Regions from separate parts of the Terribacillus aidingensis genome, predicted to be linked through region 4. Evidence: riboswitches for the same ligand, from Rfam matches in the RefSeq annotation. Region 4 holds a riboswitch; each other region holds the start of a gene.

Region 1 (3,968 bases), 110 kb from region 4:
ATCTCGAAAGGAGCAACATCATGTTTAAGAAAGTATTAGTAACAACACTATCTACAGCTATTCTAGCGGGAGGCGCATTGGCAGGAACAGCAAATGCTGCACCAGCTCAACCAACGAAAGAAGAAGCTCAAGTGCACGTAGCACAAGTAGTGAAAAGCGGATCTTTCTCTTCTATCGAAGATTTGAATAAATGGGTGAATGAATATCTATCAGCTTATAACATTCACATTAATACTGATAGCTTGCTAGCGAAATACAATGTTCAGCAGCCAGCTCAGCAAGAAAAAGCACAGACTCCTGCTCAAGCAGCACCTCAGCAAGAGCAAGCAAAAGCGCCAGCTGCTCAGAAAGAAGAGCAAAAAGCTGCTGCTCCGAAAAAGGAAGAAAAAGCTGAAGAGCAAGCAACTGAACAAAAAGCTCCAGCACAAAAACAAGAAACTGCTTCTGATAACAAGCAAACAGAAGAAAAGCAAGCTGCTGAAGGCCTGAGTGCATTCGAACAGCAAGTAGTAGACTTAACTAACAAAGAGCGTGAAAAAGCTGGTCTTAAAGCTTTGAAAGCTGATACTGAACTAAGCAAAGTAGCACGTGCGAAATCCAAAGATATGGCTGACAATGGTTACTTCGATCACAACAGCCCGACTTACGGTTCTCCGTTCGATATGATGAAATCTTTCGGTATTTCTTATAAAACTGCAGGTGAAAACATCGCTCAAGGACAAAAGACTCCTGAAGAAGTCGTTGAAGCGTGGATGAACAGCCAAGGTCACCGTGAGAATATCCTTAACCCTGATTACACTAACATCGGTGTAGGTTATGTAGAAAACGGTAACTACTGGACACAGCAATTCATTGGTAAATAATTCAGATTATTGTATAATGAAAAGCAACCGATCATGATCGGTTGCTTTTCTTGTATGCAGGGAGTGATTATATGGATCTGATTTCGCTGCTTGCGGAGGAGCGTATCAAGCAGGCTGAAGCAAATGGAGAGTTCCGTAATCTTCCTGGTGCTGGAAAACCTTTGGAGCTGGAGGATCTATCCGGTGTACCGGAGGATATGCGTATGAGCTATAAGATCCTGAAGAATGCTGGCTACATTCCACCAGAGATGGAGCTGCAGAAAGAGATTGTAGCACTGCGTGATCTGGTGCGTGTTTGTACAGACGACACAGAGCGGGCAGCTTTCCGGAAGCGCATTAGTGAGAAAGAGATTCAATACGAAGCGCTGCTTCAAAAGCTTAAGCGAAATTCGCCAGGCACACTCAGTCAATATCGGGAACAAATTGAAAACAAACTAACATAATCAAATAGTATTTTCTTATCACGAGAGGTGGAGGGACTGGCCCTTTGAAGCCTCGGCAACAGGCAGTAATGCACTGTGCCAATTCCAGCAGACGAGAAGTCTGACAGATAAGAGGAGCATTTTACCTTGGATAAGGAGCCTCTTCTGTAAAACGGAAGAGGCTTTTTTTACATAAATAGAGGAGTGGAAGCAATGACCAAACAAATTATCCTGCAAGCATTTGATATGACAGCCGCCAATCATAACGCCCATGGCTTATGGAAGCACCCGGAGAACAGAAGACATCGGGAGTATAAGTCGCTGGAATACTGGATGGAGCTTGCGCGCCTTTTGGAAAAAGGAAAGTTCGATGCGGTGTTCTTCGCTGATGTGCTTGGCGTCTATGATGTTTACGGAGGAGATGAAAAGGCAGCCTTGCGGGATGGCGTGCAAGTACCGCTTAATGATCCAGCCTTCGCTATCCCGGCCATGGCAGCTGTGACGAAGCATTTGTCCTTCGCTGTCACAGTCAGTACGTCTTACGAACAGCCTTTTCATAATGCACGTAAATTTTCGACGCTCGATCACCTGACCAATGGGCGAGTGGCTTGGAATATCGTTACTTCCTATTTGCCGAATGCAGCCCAGAATTTTGGACTGGAGAAGATGGTAAAGCATGATGAGCGTTACAGAATAGCTGATGAATTCCTGGAGATTTCTTATAAGCTGCTTGAGGACAGCTGGGAAGAAGATGCTGTTATTTCGGACCCGGAAAGAGGGGTTCTAGTGGAAGCAGAAAAGGTGCACCGCATCAAGCACAAGGGTACATATTTCTCAGTGGAAGGACCACATGTAAGTGAGCCATCCCCACAGCGCACACCGGTGCTCTACCAAGCAGGTACTTCCGAGAAAGGCAGGGATTTTGCCGCAAAACATGCAGAATGTGTGTTTGTCGGCGGACCGACACCAGAAAAAATCAACTATTATATAGAGGATATCAAAGCGCGTGCGGAGGCTTATGGCAGAAGCCGCGATGAAATCAAAGCTTTTACCTTCCTGCACGTCGTTGTAGCTGAAACAGAAGAGAAGGCTCATGCTAAATATGACGAGATCAAGCAATACTGGAGCGCAGATGCTGCCAAAGCCCAGTATGGCGGGTCCACTGGCTATGATTTAGCTTCCTATGAAAATGAAGAAGAACTGTTCACGTACAAGCATACGGAACAAGGTCAATCGCGAGCTGCTTATCTGACAAAGGATGCTGCCAAACCATTTACGGTAAAAGAGATACAGGAGAAATTCAGTCAGCCAGCTGAAACGGATATCATCATCGGCAGTCCTGAGCAAGTTGCGGACAAGATGGAGGATTTCTTTGTGCGAAGCGGAGTGGATGGCTTCAATCTGACACATTACATTACACCAAAAGACCTGCAAGACTTTGTAGAATTGGTTGTACCTATCTTGCAGGAGCGAGGATTATATAAAAAGGATTATGCAGAAGGAACTTTTAGGGAGAAATTATACGGACATCCGCATCTCGCTGCGGCACATCCGGCAAAACAAGGAAAGAGGAGCTGAGCGTCAGCTCCTCTTTCCTATTCCAAATAAGTTAGAATTCCCTTGCCGTCCTTATATGATACATTTGCCAACGCACCATTGATCATCGTGAACTGCGGAGGCATGTGTCCAATATCGGCGTCGTAGATTATCGGCAATCCAATTTCATCTGCGAATTCATGAATCATCTGTTCGTCTGTATAATCCTCTGAAGGAGTGCTTCGAGATGGCCTGCCAAATAGTAATCCGCTCGCACCGTTGAACCAGCCGTGTTCCTTCAAATGCCAAAGATTCCGGTAAGTTTCAGCAGTACTCCAATCCAACCATTCCAAGTAGACGATCGTGTCTTCTTTAAAAGATTCCCGCCAAGTTTGAATAGGAGCATATTTCGTTCCGGCGATAGCGGTCAGGGTATTCAAGCAGCCACCGATTAAGCGGCCAGTAAAGGAAACGGCTTCACCTGTCGTGGTTTTCCATTCTGTTTTGCTGTCCAAGTCGAAGCCCTCAGGATTGTCTTGATCAAATAGCGCATCCCATGATGATTGATACATAGGGGATGAGTGCTGCACCATGTGCTTGCGGGACGGTGCAGATAATATCTTATGCCATTGCTTCGCCGTTTCATCGAGTGCTTCCATATTCAAATCAAAAAAGTTAGTCGTATGGGCAGATGCAAAATTTGTTTGGAGTGTATAGCTGCATAGAAGTGTGCTTGTGTCAGAATAACCAATCAGCCATGTGGGCTTGCTCTTGGTTAGCTTGTCCCAATCAAGCATAGGCAATACTTGTACAAGCAGTTCTCCTCCCCATGGCGGCATGATTGCATCGATTTCAGGATCACTCAGATAAGCCATCAGCTCGTTAGCTCTAGTTTCAGCAGAGCTGCTTCTAGCGGCTTGCTGTGTCCAGACGGTTTCTCCAATGATCACATGAGCACCGAGTTTCTCGAGCTGCATTTTAGCTTTATGTATTTTGGAATGCAGAGGAGCAGGAACTCCGCTTGACGGAGCAGTAATTGCGAAGGTGGAGTTGGGAGTTAAAGCGCTTGGATACATGGTCGTCATCATTATCACCCTTTCCTTTTCCATATTATAGCATTATCACTAGGTCGTTTGATTCGTTGTTT
Region 2 (3,968 bases), 240 kb from region 4:
TGCAAACCGATCACATTGAGCTGTATCAGATGCATCATATTGATCCTGACGTAACGTGGGAAGAGCTATGGGGAGCTTTTGAATTAGGAATCAGCCAAGGAAAGATAGGTTATGTCGGCTCCAGTAACTTTGCTGCCTGGCAGCTCGCGGTAGCACAAGGCGCAGCAAAAAACCGTCATTTCTTAGGTCTGGTTTCCGAACAGCATAAATACAATCTCAACTGTCGATATGCTGAATTGGAAGTACTTCCAGCAGCGGAACAGCTTGGGATTGGCATTATCACATGGAGTCCTCTGGATGGAGGTCTGCTTGGCAGGAATGCACTTAAAAAATTACCTGGAAGCCGAAGTGATAAGATTGGTGATAAAATCGATGCCCAGCGAGTGCAATTAGAGAAGTTCGGCCAACTATGTGAAGAACTAGGAGAAACACAGGATAATGTTGCTCTGGCTTGGCAGCTTGCCAATCCAGCTATAACTGCGCCAATCATTGGGCCGCGTACAGTTGAGCAATTCGAGAGTGCATTACATGCGCTAGAAATTCACCTTGATGAATCCGTTTTAAAACAGCTGGATGAAATTTTCCCGGGTCCAGGCGGAGCAGCACCGTATGCTTATGCTTGGTAAATAGGAACTCCTGAATCCGTTATGGATTCAGGAGTTTTTTACTGCCCGAAGGACTGCATCCGCTAGCGAATACACTACTGCATCATCAGTAGGTGGGTTATGCAATCCAGCTCTTACATCACGAAAATGGCGCTGCAGCGGATTGTCGGCAGACAAACTCCGGGCTCCAACTATTCGCATGCATAGATCCACGACTTCGTTCGCTTTATTGGTGGCAATATGTTTTGCAGCAGCTAAATCAGGACTCATTTCTGATCTTTTTTCAGGGTGCTCGACCCACTTCCTGGCTGTAGCGTAAAGTACTTCTCTAGCATTAAAGAGAGCTAGTTCTATCTCGCCAATTTTTCTTCTAACCTCTGGAACATCTTTAATTGAACCCGGCAAGGAAACAGGCTGGAATTCTGACGCAAATTGAATGGTATAATCTCTCGCAGCAACAGCAATACCAAGGTAAACAGCTGCAATCTGTAAGTACCAGCCTCTTGGAGTGGATGTGCCTTTGTTTTCTTCCACAAGCAGCGCATCCTGGTCTACTAGTACGTCTTCCAAAATTAAATCATCGCTTCTTGTTCCTCTCATTGCGATGCTATCCCATGTTTCATCCACAGATACTCCGTCCAAACTATGATCAATTAAAAAGAAGCCTTTGTTTCCTGAAGGAAGTATAGTCGCGGTGGCTATGCTATAGTCCAAAGCAGCAGCTATGGAAGCAAAGGATTTACGACCATTGATTCGCCATTTTGAACCTTCCAGTTGTGCGGTTGTCCTTGGAGCTGCTCCTCGAGAAGGACTGCCGGTGGCGTTTTCTGTTTGAACCAAATTAAGAAGAATTTTGTCATGAATGATTTTGTTGCATAGATGCTGAAAACTTTGTTCGTCCCATTTTCTGCTTTCCGCATTTTCCAGTACAACACCGAGCTGCCAGCCAAATGATAGAGTGGTAGGAGCATCACCTTGAGCGAGAATCTCTTGCACTTGTAAGTACTCTACAAGATTTAATCCTTTGCCTCCATATTCTGTCGGCACAGTCAGTGACAAAAAGTCGTTCTCTTTTAACGCTTTGAAGTTTTCATAAGGAAACTCACCGCTGGCATCAATATGGGCTGCACGCTGCTTGAATTTTTTAGAAAGGCTTTTTGCTTGCTGTATCACTTGATCAAACACTTTTGTTTTATCTGCAGTATCTCGCATGAACATTCTCCTCATCCAAGTAAAGTAAAAACCTCTTTCATATGAAAGAGGTGGCGTTATGTAGGCATTCCCTCTCATCTCTCAGACTTGTCTGTCTGCTGGAATTAGCACCTTGCTTCATGAAAAGCGGTTGCTGCAGGGTCGTTGAACCAGTTCCTACCCTGACTCTAGATAAGTGTGTTTATTCGGTTGTCGGCATAAATATAAGTGATGATTTGAATATTGTCAATTATATATTTAATTTAGAAAACTTCATTGACAGGCAGTGGACTGTCCTGTATATTGGCATTAATTCAATAAGCATTTCTTATCCAGAGAGGTGGAGGGACTGGCCCTTTGAAGCCTCGGCAACAGACTGCTGCAGTACTGTGCCAATTCCAGCAAGCTACTAGCTTGAAAGATGAGAAGAGAGTGGACGTTGTACGCCTGCGTCGACTAAGCAAGACCTCTTCTTATCTGAGAAGAGGTCTTTTTATTTGTTAAAACGGAGGGATAAAAGTGGGGAAGCAAATCATTTTGAATGCATTCGATATGAATAGTGCGATGCATAACTCGCATGGGTTGTGGAAGCACCCAGAGAGTAAGCGGCATCGGCAGTATAAGGATTTGAATTATTGGATTGATCTGGCGAAGCTACTCGAACGCGGTAAATTCGATGCCATCTTCTTTGCCGATGTATTGGGGATATATGATGTTTACCGGAATAGTAAAGCTCCTTCTATCCGGGATGGTCTGCAGGTTCCCCTGAATGATCCAGCGCTATTGATTTCTGCGATGGCAAGTGTAACCGCGAATTTGGGTTTCGCCGTTACAGTAAGTACTACATATGAACCACCATTTGGAAATGCGCGTCGTTTTTCCACGCTGGATCATTTGACGAAGGGCAGAGTTGCTTGGAATGTTGTGACGTCATATCTTCCGAATGCTGCGCGGAATTTTGGTTTGACCGAAATGATCAAGCATGATGAGCGGTATGAGATTGCCGATGAATTCCTGGAGGTTTCTTATAAGCTATGGGAAAGCAGCTGGGAGGAGGATGCAGTGATTGAGGATTTGCAAAACCAAGTATTAGTGAATCCTGAAAAAGTACATGAAATCAATCATGAAGGCCATTACTTCCAGGTAGAGGGACCACATTTGAGTGAGCCTTCCCCACAGCGGACACCTGTGATTTATCAAGCAGGTACATCCGAACGTGGACGGGAATTTGCTTCCAAGCATGCAGAATGTGTTTTCGTTGGAGGGCCCACGCCTGAGCGCATCCGTTATTATGCAGAGGATATAAGGGAGAGAGCTGCCAAGCATGGCCGAAATCCAGATCATATTAAGATTTTCTCTTTCCTGAGTGTCATCGTAGCGGAAACAACAGAAGAGGCACAGCAAAAGTATCAGGAATATGCAAGTCATTGGAGTCCAGATGCTGCCAAGGCGCAATTTGGTGCAAGCGGCTATGACATTTCTGAATATGAGGAAAAGGATCCTGACGAGCCGTTTTCTTATGGTAAAACGACAGAAGGCGGTCACTATAAAGCAGCCTCATTGACAAAGGATGCAGCCAAGCAGCTGACAGTCGGCGAAGCATTGAAGCGGTTTGATACACCTGACAAAAGCTTGATAGTCGGGAATCCAGACGAGGTGGCAGATAGCATCCAGCACCAATTCGAAGAATCCGGAGTCGACGGTTTTAATTTGAACCATCTTGTTACACCAGGGGATTTGGAGTCCTTTGTTGACCTGGTCATCCCGATTCTGCAAAAAAGGGGACTTTATAAACAGTCCTACAAATCAGGCACATTGAGAGAAAAATTATTTGACTATGAATCAAGCAGACTGCCGGCTGGGCATCCCGCAACTAACTATCGCCAGCTGAAAATACCGACAGGAGAGGGAGATGAAAGGTGATAAAACTGGAGAACATCACAAAGAAATATAGCAGCAAGGGAAAGGAGATCATTGGCGTTAACGATGTGACACTAACCGTTGAAGCTGGAGAAGTGTTTGGGATAGTTGGATACAGCGGAGCGGGCAAGAGCACCTTGCTGCGCTGCATCAACCTATTGGAAAAGCCAACGTCTGGCAAAGTCTTTGTTGATGGAGTTAATTTGCATGAGCTGTCGCCAAAGGATCTGCGAAAAGCAAGACAGTCGATCG
Region 3 (3,968 bases), 520 kb from region 4:
AAACGATATGATATCCCGTTTGCTGCCATCAAAGCAAATCCGAATAAGGCTCGCGAAGAACTGCCAGAACATGATCCTGTCTATGTCATGTGCTATCGGGGCAAATCCGCCCAGACAGCCGTCTCCCTCTTACAAGCAGCTGGAATGGCTAATATTGTCCATGTGGTTGGCGGGATGCAAGCTTGGGGAGAAACGATCAGTCCCCGTAAAGTCGGTGATCTCACTTATGGCGGAGAGATTTACCAGTTCATGCGTATGGGGAAAGGCTGCCTATCTTATATGGTTGTCTCCAATGGAGAAGCTGCAGTAGTAGATCCAGCCAGGTTTACAGTAGTCTATACCTCCTTCGCATCAGAGAAAGGATGGACGATCAAACATGTGCTTGATACCCATCTCCATGCAGATCATTTGTCTGGCGGACGGAAGCTGGCAGAAGAAACAGGAGCGACTTACTGGTTCCCTGCTGATGATGGAAAAGAAGCGACATTCACATTCTCACCGCTGCAAGACGGTATTGCGATTCCATTCGGTAAATCCGAAGAAGGCATGCGCAGCGTTGCCTCACCAGGTCATACAGAAGGAAGCATCAGCTTTGTTGTTGATGACACATTCCTGCTTTCTGGAGATACGCTTTTTACCGAGTCGATTGGCCGTCCGGATTTAGCCGGTCAAGCAGAACAATGGGTACAGGATTTGCACAATACGTTATACGAAAAATATCCATTATTGTCGCTGGATCTGATTGTCCTTCCATCGCATTTTTCCGAGCTGTCAGAGATCGGAAGTGACGGCACCGTCCAAGCACGCATGGAAGACCTATACAGAAAAAACCCGAGACTGCAGCTGCAGGATGCAACCCAATTTGCTTCCTCCGTCTTGGATAGTATTCCTGCACAGCAGCCGAACAGCTACCAGCTGATAAGAGAAGCAAATCAAGGTAAAGCTGTCATTGACAGTACAGACGAAGCCGATATCGAATCAGGCCCAAATCGCTGCGCAGTGACCAGTTAATAGAAAAAAAGAGCCAGTTCCCACCGGGACTGGCTCTTTCTTATGCTTTAGAAAAGATACCAAGCTTTTCAATCCGCATCGCTGCTTCCAGCAATCTTTCTTCTGTATCCAATAAACCAGCGCGAACGTATCCTTCCCCATATTCCCCGAAACCATTGCCCGGAGCGACCGCCACATGCGCCTTTTCCAGCAGCAGATCAGCGAATTCCTCAGACGTGTAACCATGAGGAACTGGCAGCCAAACGAAGAAGGTTCCTTTTGGCTCCGGTACCTCCCAGCCAATAGCACGTAGATGGCCAATGAAAGCATCTCTTCTGCTCTCATACCTGTGGACAAGCTCCTCCACGCATGTCTGATCCGCTGTCAGCGCATAAGCTGCCGCCTCTTGCATGCCCCCGAACAGACTCACATAAACATGATCCTGGATTAAATTGATACTTTCAATAACAGATGCATTACCAACTGCAAAGGCGATGCGCCAGCCAGCCATATTATACGTTTTGGATAGAGTGTACATTTCAATGCCAACTTCCTTACTGCCTTCGGACTGCAGGAAGCTCTGCGGTTTTTTTCCATCAAACCCAAGTGCACCATAAGCGAAATCATGCAATACACAAATCTTATGTTCCTTCGCCAGTTCCACTGTTTTATCGAAGAACTTCTGATCCGCAGTAGCAGCAGTCGGATTGTTCGGATAGTTCAGGAACATCATCTTTGCTTCTTCCAAATCACCTGCAGGAATAGCAGTATAATCAGGCAGAAATTTATTTTCTGCGGTTAATGGCATGAGTGATGTCCGCGCTTGGGCAAGTTCGATACCGGACATATAATCGGGATATCCGGGATCCGGAAGCAGTGCCACATCACCTGGATTCAATAGACATTGGCTGATCTCCACCAAACCTGTCTTAGAGCCGAACATGATGGCCACTTCTGTTGCGGGATCTAGTTTCACACCGTATTCCCGATCATAAAAGTCACAGACTGCCTGTTTTAGAAAATCAAAGCCTCTGAAAGGTGAATATTTATGATAAGCCGGATTATCGGAGGCTTCCTTCAATTTCTCTACGATATGCTGCGGCGTCGGCAGATCAGGGTTTCCCTGTCCGAGCTTGATGATATCGTGCCCCTCCTTCTCCAGCAACCCTACTTTATGTACTAAGCCGGCAAAAAACTGTTCCGGCAAACGTTTCAATGCATCCGAAAACGGAAAATCCATCTTACTCACTCTCCTGTGGTCTCTCACATCTTATTCTGACTATTACCAATCTTGACAGTCTTGGAAATAGAATGCGATAATGAACAAATCATACATGAATCACACACTCTTATCAAGAGAAGGCGGAGGGAATTGGCCCTATGAAGCCCGGCAACCGGTGCTATTTGCACACGGTGCTGATCCAACAGCTAGACGCTGAGGGATAAGGGGACGAGACACACGCCATTCCTCTTCCATATTCGTCTGGAAGAGTTTTTTTATGTAAAAAATCAATGAGGTGACAACATGACCATCAACATAAAAGGCGCTCCGAATTATTACGCCTGCGAGGATAATATACTACAAAGCCTTCCAGCAAGACTTAAAGAATTGAACTGGACCAATGGATTGCTTATCCACGGAGATGCTTCCTGGAAAGCGGCTTCCCCGTTTCTGGATCCAATCGATTTGCCAGTGAAACGAGTAGCCTATAACGGCCAGTGCACACATGCGGAAGCAGCCAGATTAGCAGATATCGCAAAGGACGAAGCTGCTCAATTCATAATCGGTGTCGGAGGCGGAAAAGTGCTGGATACTGCCAAAGCTGCTGCCAATGATGCAGGATTGCCGGTCATCCTGATTCCAACGATTGTCTCTAACTGCTCCCCATGGGCTTCACTTAGTGTTTTCTATGATGAAGCAGGTAATTTCGTCGAATATACAGTGTTTCCGCGCAGTGCATTTATGCTGCTAGTCGAGCCGAAGCTGCTGCTAACGACACCTGTAACCTATCTGATTGCCGGTATTGGCGATACATTGGCTAAATGGTACGAAGCGGATGCACTTACCGAACACATGTCGGATCAGCCGCTTGCAGTCCAAATATCCCGCAACGCAGCTAGGTTGTGCCGGGATATCCTTATAGCGGAGGGAGATGCTGCTATTTGTTCTTTGCAAAACAAGCATGCTGACAGTGCATTTCTCCGCGTTGCAGAAACGATCATCATGGCTGGCGGAATGGTTGGCGGTTTCGGTGATGAATATGGCCGTATTGCTGGTGCTCATTCCATTCACAACGGACTGACAAGACTTCCAGAAACGCACGAGCAGCTGCACGGCAATAAAGTCGCTTACGGAATTCTTGTTCAGCTTGCACTGGAAGAAAAATTCGAAGAAATCCGCACATTGCTTCCTATCTATCAAAAGCTCGGATTGCCAACTGTACTTAAAGAGCTTGGCGTAAAAGAAGATATGGATAAAGCGATGAAAATTGCAGCAGACGGCGCTGTCGCTCCAGGGGAATCCATTCATTTCATGCATGTATCCGATTCAGATCAAGTGGTGGACGCCATGCAAAGTGTCGAGACATTCGTTGCGGCAAATAAGGGAGTGACACAATGAAACTTGCTTTAATTCAGCATGATATCGTTTTTGGTGATCCGGAAGCCAACTACAGCAAAGTGGAAGCATTAATAACAGAAGCACAGGAAAATGCGGATGTTCTCGTGCTGCCTGAGCTTTGGACAACTGGTTATGACCTGACAAGGCTTGATAACATTAGTGATACAGAGGGAGAAACGACGAAATGCTTCATCAGCAGACTAGCTAAGACATATCAAAAATACATTGTCGCTGGTTCCATCGCCAAGCAGACCGAAGCAGGTGTCTATAATACGATGCTTGTCTTCGGACCTGCTGGTGAGCTGCTGCATGAATATGATAAAGCGCATTTATTCCGGTTGATGGATGAAGAGAAGTT
Region 4 (3,968 bases):
AGGGTAGCCATGTAAATAATCGATTGAATAGGTTGCGCCGAAACCGGTTGCAATACCGGCTACAATGGACTCTATTTGTTTTCTCACCTGCTGGCGGATGTCAGCATTGAATGTCCGTACTGTTCCTTCCAATCTGGCAGTATCCGGAATAACATTGAATGCTTGGCCAGATTGAAATACACCAAGTGTCACAACTGCGGATTCAAGCGGGTTGACTCTGCGGCTGACAATCTTTTGCAGGGCGCTGACGATATCACTTCCGATGACAATTGGATCGACAGCCTCATGAGGAGCTGCGCCATGACCGCCTTTTCCTTGGATAGTAATCGCGAATTTATCTACTGCTGCCATCTTGAAGCCTTCGCCAACACCGATCTTTCCGATAGGAGCGGCCGAATTAAGGTGAGCACCGTAGACATAGTCAACACCATCAAGTGCACCATCTTCAATCATCGCTTTTGCACCGCCTGGAGGTACTTCTTCAGCCGGCTGGAACAAAAAGACCACTTTACCTTTCAGACTATCCTTATGTTTGATCAGTGATTTGGCAGTTCCAAGGAGTGCTGCGGTATGGCCGTCATGACCGCAAGCATGCATTACGCCAGGAGTCTTGGATCGATAGGCTGTTTCTTTTTCATCTTCTATCGGAAGGGCATCGAAATCTGCTCGCAGTGCAATTGTTGGTCCTGCTGCCTTACCTGATAGGGTAGCGACGATGCCATATCCGCCAATATTTGTCTGGATATCTTCATAGCCGAAGCTGCGCAGCTTGTCGGCGATAAAACGGGCGGTCTCTGTCTCCTGGAAACTTAATTCAGGATGCTGATGCAAATAACGTCTCCACTCCACGACTTCTGCGAAATTATCTTCCAGCTCCGTATGTACTACCGCAAGTGTCTGCTTGATCTGTTCCATTTTCAAACCTCCTGTAACAATCTTGATATTTCCAATGAAAATAATCGGGATTAAGTTCAAAAAAAGACCCTCTTCCAGACAGAAGAGGGTCTTTTAAAGATTTTCCGCTCTTCTTATCTTCAGTGTTAAACACCTGGAATTAGCACAGTACTGCGGCTTGCAGCCTGTTGCTTTGGTTTCGTTGGGCCATTCCCTCCACCAATCTCGATAAGAAATATCAGTTGTAAGGAAAAGGATAGACCGAAAAGTTCTAGGTGTCAATCCTATTTTTTGTCGCTATTTTTCCTGATCGGCATGACTACGCCAAAAAATCCATTAGTAAAAGATTCATTTGGCAGAAAATTTTAAATAATGCTTGACTGTACATTCTTTTGTGATAACATAGCTTTAATATAAAAATTATATAGAACTTTTCTTATCAAGAGAGACGGAGGGACTTGGCCCAGTGATGTCTCAGCAACCAGTCTGAGAAGACACGGTGCTAAATCCAAAAGGTATCCGCCTTAAAGATAAGAAGCTGATTCGGTCATGACTGAACCTTCTTCCTTTTTGGGGAGAAGGTTCTTTTTTTGTTGAAGAGGAGGGTGAGAAGCGGTATGGGATATAGTTTAGAAACAGCATTTGTGCAGCTTGGAAATCACAGTGATGGAGTAACTGGGGCAGTTAATCCTCCAGTTTATCTGTCCACGGCTTATGCGCATAGTGGAATCGGAGAATCTACCGGCTATGATTATTCACGGACGAAGAACCCCACTCGATCAGTTCTGGAAGAAGGGTTTGCAAAGCTGGAAAAAGGCGATCAGGCATTTGCATGCAGCTCAGGCATGGCAGCAATCCAGCTTGTATTGTCACTTTTCCGTTCGAGCGATTCCCTGCTAGTGCCGGAGGATATTTATGGAGGCACCTATCGGCTGTTTGATTTCTATTCAGATGCCTATGACGTCTCGCCAATTTATGCGCCATTTCATTCCGTCGAAGAGACTGCGATATTGATAACGGACGATACAAAAGCAATTTTCCTTGAAACACCGACAAACCCGCTCATGCAGGAAATTGATATTGCTGCCTATGCGCAATTGGCAAAAGCATATGACCTGCTGTTAATTGTGGATAATACGTTTCTGACACCTTATTACCAGCAGCCGCTTACAGAAGGAGCAGATATCGTCATCCATAGTGCGACGAAATATATCGGCGGCCATAACGATGTTTTAGCCGGACTTGTTGTGAGTAAAGGCAGTGAGCTATCAGATCGGTTAGCTGTATTGCATAACGGTACGGGAGCTGTCTTGTCTCCGCTCGATTCCTGGCTTCTCATCCGAGGCTTGAAGACACTGCCGCTTCGAATGCGGCAGCATCAAGCAAATGCTGAGCGCATCGCAAGTTATCTTGCAGAGGAGCCGAAAGTGAAAGACGTCCTGTATACAGGAAAAGGCGGCATGCTTTCCTTCCGTGTTCAGGAAAGCAGCTGGGTCGATCCATTCCTTCGCAGCCTGGAAATCATCACCTTTGCCGAAAGTCTTGGCGGAGTGGAAAGCTTTATCACATATCCTACAACACAGACACATGCGGATATCCCTTTAGAGGAACGGGAAGCCAGAGGAATTTGCGATTGTTTGCTCCGTTTCTCGGTCGGGATAGAAGAAGCGGAGGATTTGATTCATGATTTACAGCAAGCATTCGCCAAACTGTATTAGGAGGTCAACATATGGGAGAACAACAAGCGGAAACAACGTGTATCCGGGGATCATATAAAGAGCAGCGGACAGGTGCTGTTAACGTCCCGATCTACCTATCGTCAACCTTTCACCAGGAGAGCTTTGATGATTTCGGTCCATTCGACTATAGTCGTTCCGGCAATCCGACACGAAAAGCACTGGAGCAAAAGGCTGCTGAACTAGAGGGAGGGAGAGACGCGTTAGCATTTTCATCTGGCATGGCAGCAATTTCCTCCGCATTCATGCTGCTGTCAGCGGGGGATCATGTGATAGTGACCGAGGGTGTGTACGGCGGAACGTATCGTTTCGTAACAGAAATCCTTCCAAAATTCCAGATTAGTCATTCCTTTGTTGACCTAACCGATTTGGATGCTATAGAAGCAGCTGTACGGCCAAACACGAAGGTCATTTACTTGGAAACACCGTCCAATCCGTGTTTGAAGGTGACTGACATTCGGGCCGTGGTCCGGATAGCAAAGCAACATGATTGTTTAACTTTCTTGGACAACACATTTTTGACGCCGCTGTATCAACAGCCATTGGCACTAGGTATAGATGTGGTCATCCACAGTGCCACCAAGTTTCTGTCAGGGCACAGTGATATTATCGCCGGACTGCTGATCACAAAGGATACAGAACTGGGAGAACGACTGGCTTTTATCCAGAATACGTTTGGTGCCATTCTAGGTGCCCAGGATAGCTATTTGTTGCTACAAGGAATAAAGACGTTAGGTACAAGATTACGTCAGTCATCGGAAACGGCGGAGAGGATAGCTTTGTTCCTGCTTGATCATCCGTTAGTGGAAGATGTCTTCTACCCTGGCTTGCCTACCCATAATGGACATGACATACATACCGGTCAAGCCATTGGAAATGGAGCAGTACTATCGTTCGCCCTGCCGAGCAGGGAGCACGCAAAGATTTTTGTTGAACAGCTTCGCATACCGATCTTTGCTGTCAGTCTCGGCGCGGTAGAATCCATTCTTTCGTACCCGGCTACGATGTCACATGCTGCCATGCCGGAAGCAGAACGTAAGAAACGAGGTATATCAGATGGACTCTTGCGGTTATCTGTTGGCCTGGAGCATGTGGAGGATCTCATTGGAGATCTGCAGCAAGCCTTAAAGGCTGCTGAAAGAGTAATAGAAAAAGTAAAAAACTAAAATGGGAGAGATGAACATGACAACGAAAACAAAAACGGCACCATTCAGAGCAGATCACGTAGGGAGCTTGCTTCGTCCAGATGTTCTGCACAAAGCCAGACAGCAATTTAAAGAAGGCCTGATCAGCAAACAAGATCTTCGTGATATCGAAACAACAGAAATCAAAAGAATT

What was found. A riboswitch is a leader RNA that binds a small molecule or an ion and turns the genes downstream of it on or off. The one in region 4 is predicted to bind S-adenosylmethionine.
Region 1: linked by a shared signal. The riboswitch ahead of ABXS78_RS04230 (LLM class flavin-dependent oxidoreductase) and the one ahead of ABXS78_RS04880 (methionine biosynthesis PLP-dependent protein) in region 4 are both predicted to bind S-adenosylmethionine.
Region 2: linked by a shared signal. The riboswitch ahead of ABXS78_RS06135 (acyl-CoA dehydrogenase family protein) and the one ahead of ABXS78_RS04880 (methionine biosynthesis PLP-dependent protein) in region 4 are both predicted to bind S-adenosylmethionine.
Region 3: linked by a shared signal. The riboswitch ahead of ABXS78_RS02015 (iron-containing alcohol dehydrogenase family protein) and the one ahead of ABXS78_RS04880 (methionine biosynthesis PLP-dependent protein) in region 4 are both predicted to bind S-adenosylmethionine.

What each region holds. Positions count from the first base shown of each region.
Region 1 is NZ_CP159996.1:779,612-783,579, forward strand. Features, by position in the region: gene ABXS78_RS04220 (CAP domain-containing protein) at 21-863, shown strand; gene ABXS78_RS04225 (DUF1992 domain-containing protein) at 935-1,306, shown strand; SAM riboswitch class I at 1,319-1,420, shown strand; gene ABXS78_RS04230 (LLM class flavin-dependent oxidoreductase) at 1,499-2,863, shown strand; gene ABXS78_RS04235 (S66 peptidase family protein) at 2,881-3,909, opposite strand.
Region 2 is NZ_CP159996.1:1,127,330-1,131,297, forward strand. Features, by position in the region: gene ABXS78_RS06130 (aldo/keto reductase) at 1-626, shown strand, start outside; gene ABXS78_RS06135 (acyl-CoA dehydrogenase family protein) at 654-1,817, opposite strand; SAM riboswitch class I at 1,889-1,995, opposite strand; SAM riboswitch class I at 2,122-2,224, shown strand; gene ABXS78_RS06140 (LLM class flavin-dependent oxidoreductase) at 2,316-3,719, shown strand; gene ABXS78_RS06145 (methionine ABC transporter ATP-binding protein) at 3,716-3,968, shown strand, end outside.
Region 3 is NZ_CP159996.1:361,842-365,809, reverse strand. Features, by position in the region: gene ABXS78_RS02025 (MBL fold metallo-hydrolase) at 1-1,011, shown strand, start outside; gene ABXS78_RS02020 (pyridoxal phosphate-dependent aminotransferase) at 1,052-2,230, opposite strand; SAM riboswitch class I at 2,337-2,439, shown strand; gene ABXS78_RS02015 (iron-containing alcohol dehydrogenase family protein) at 2,516-3,610, shown strand; gene ABXS78_RS02010 (carbon-nitrogen family hydrolase) at 3,607-3,968, shown strand, end outside.
Region 4 is NZ_CP159996.1:885,263-889,230, forward strand. Features, by position in the region: gene ABXS78_RS04875 (M20 family metallopeptidase) at 1-915, opposite strand, end outside; SAM riboswitch class I at 1,026-1,129, opposite strand; SAM riboswitch class I at 1,328-1,431, shown strand; gene ABXS78_RS04880 (methionine biosynthesis PLP-dependent protein) at 1,512-2,612, shown strand; gene ABXS78_RS04885 (aminotransferase class I/II-fold pyridoxal phosphate-dependent enzyme) at 2,624-3,796, shown strand; gene ABXS78_RS04890 (5-methyltetrahydropteroyltriglutamate--homocysteine S-methyltransferase) at 3,813-3,968, shown strand, end outside.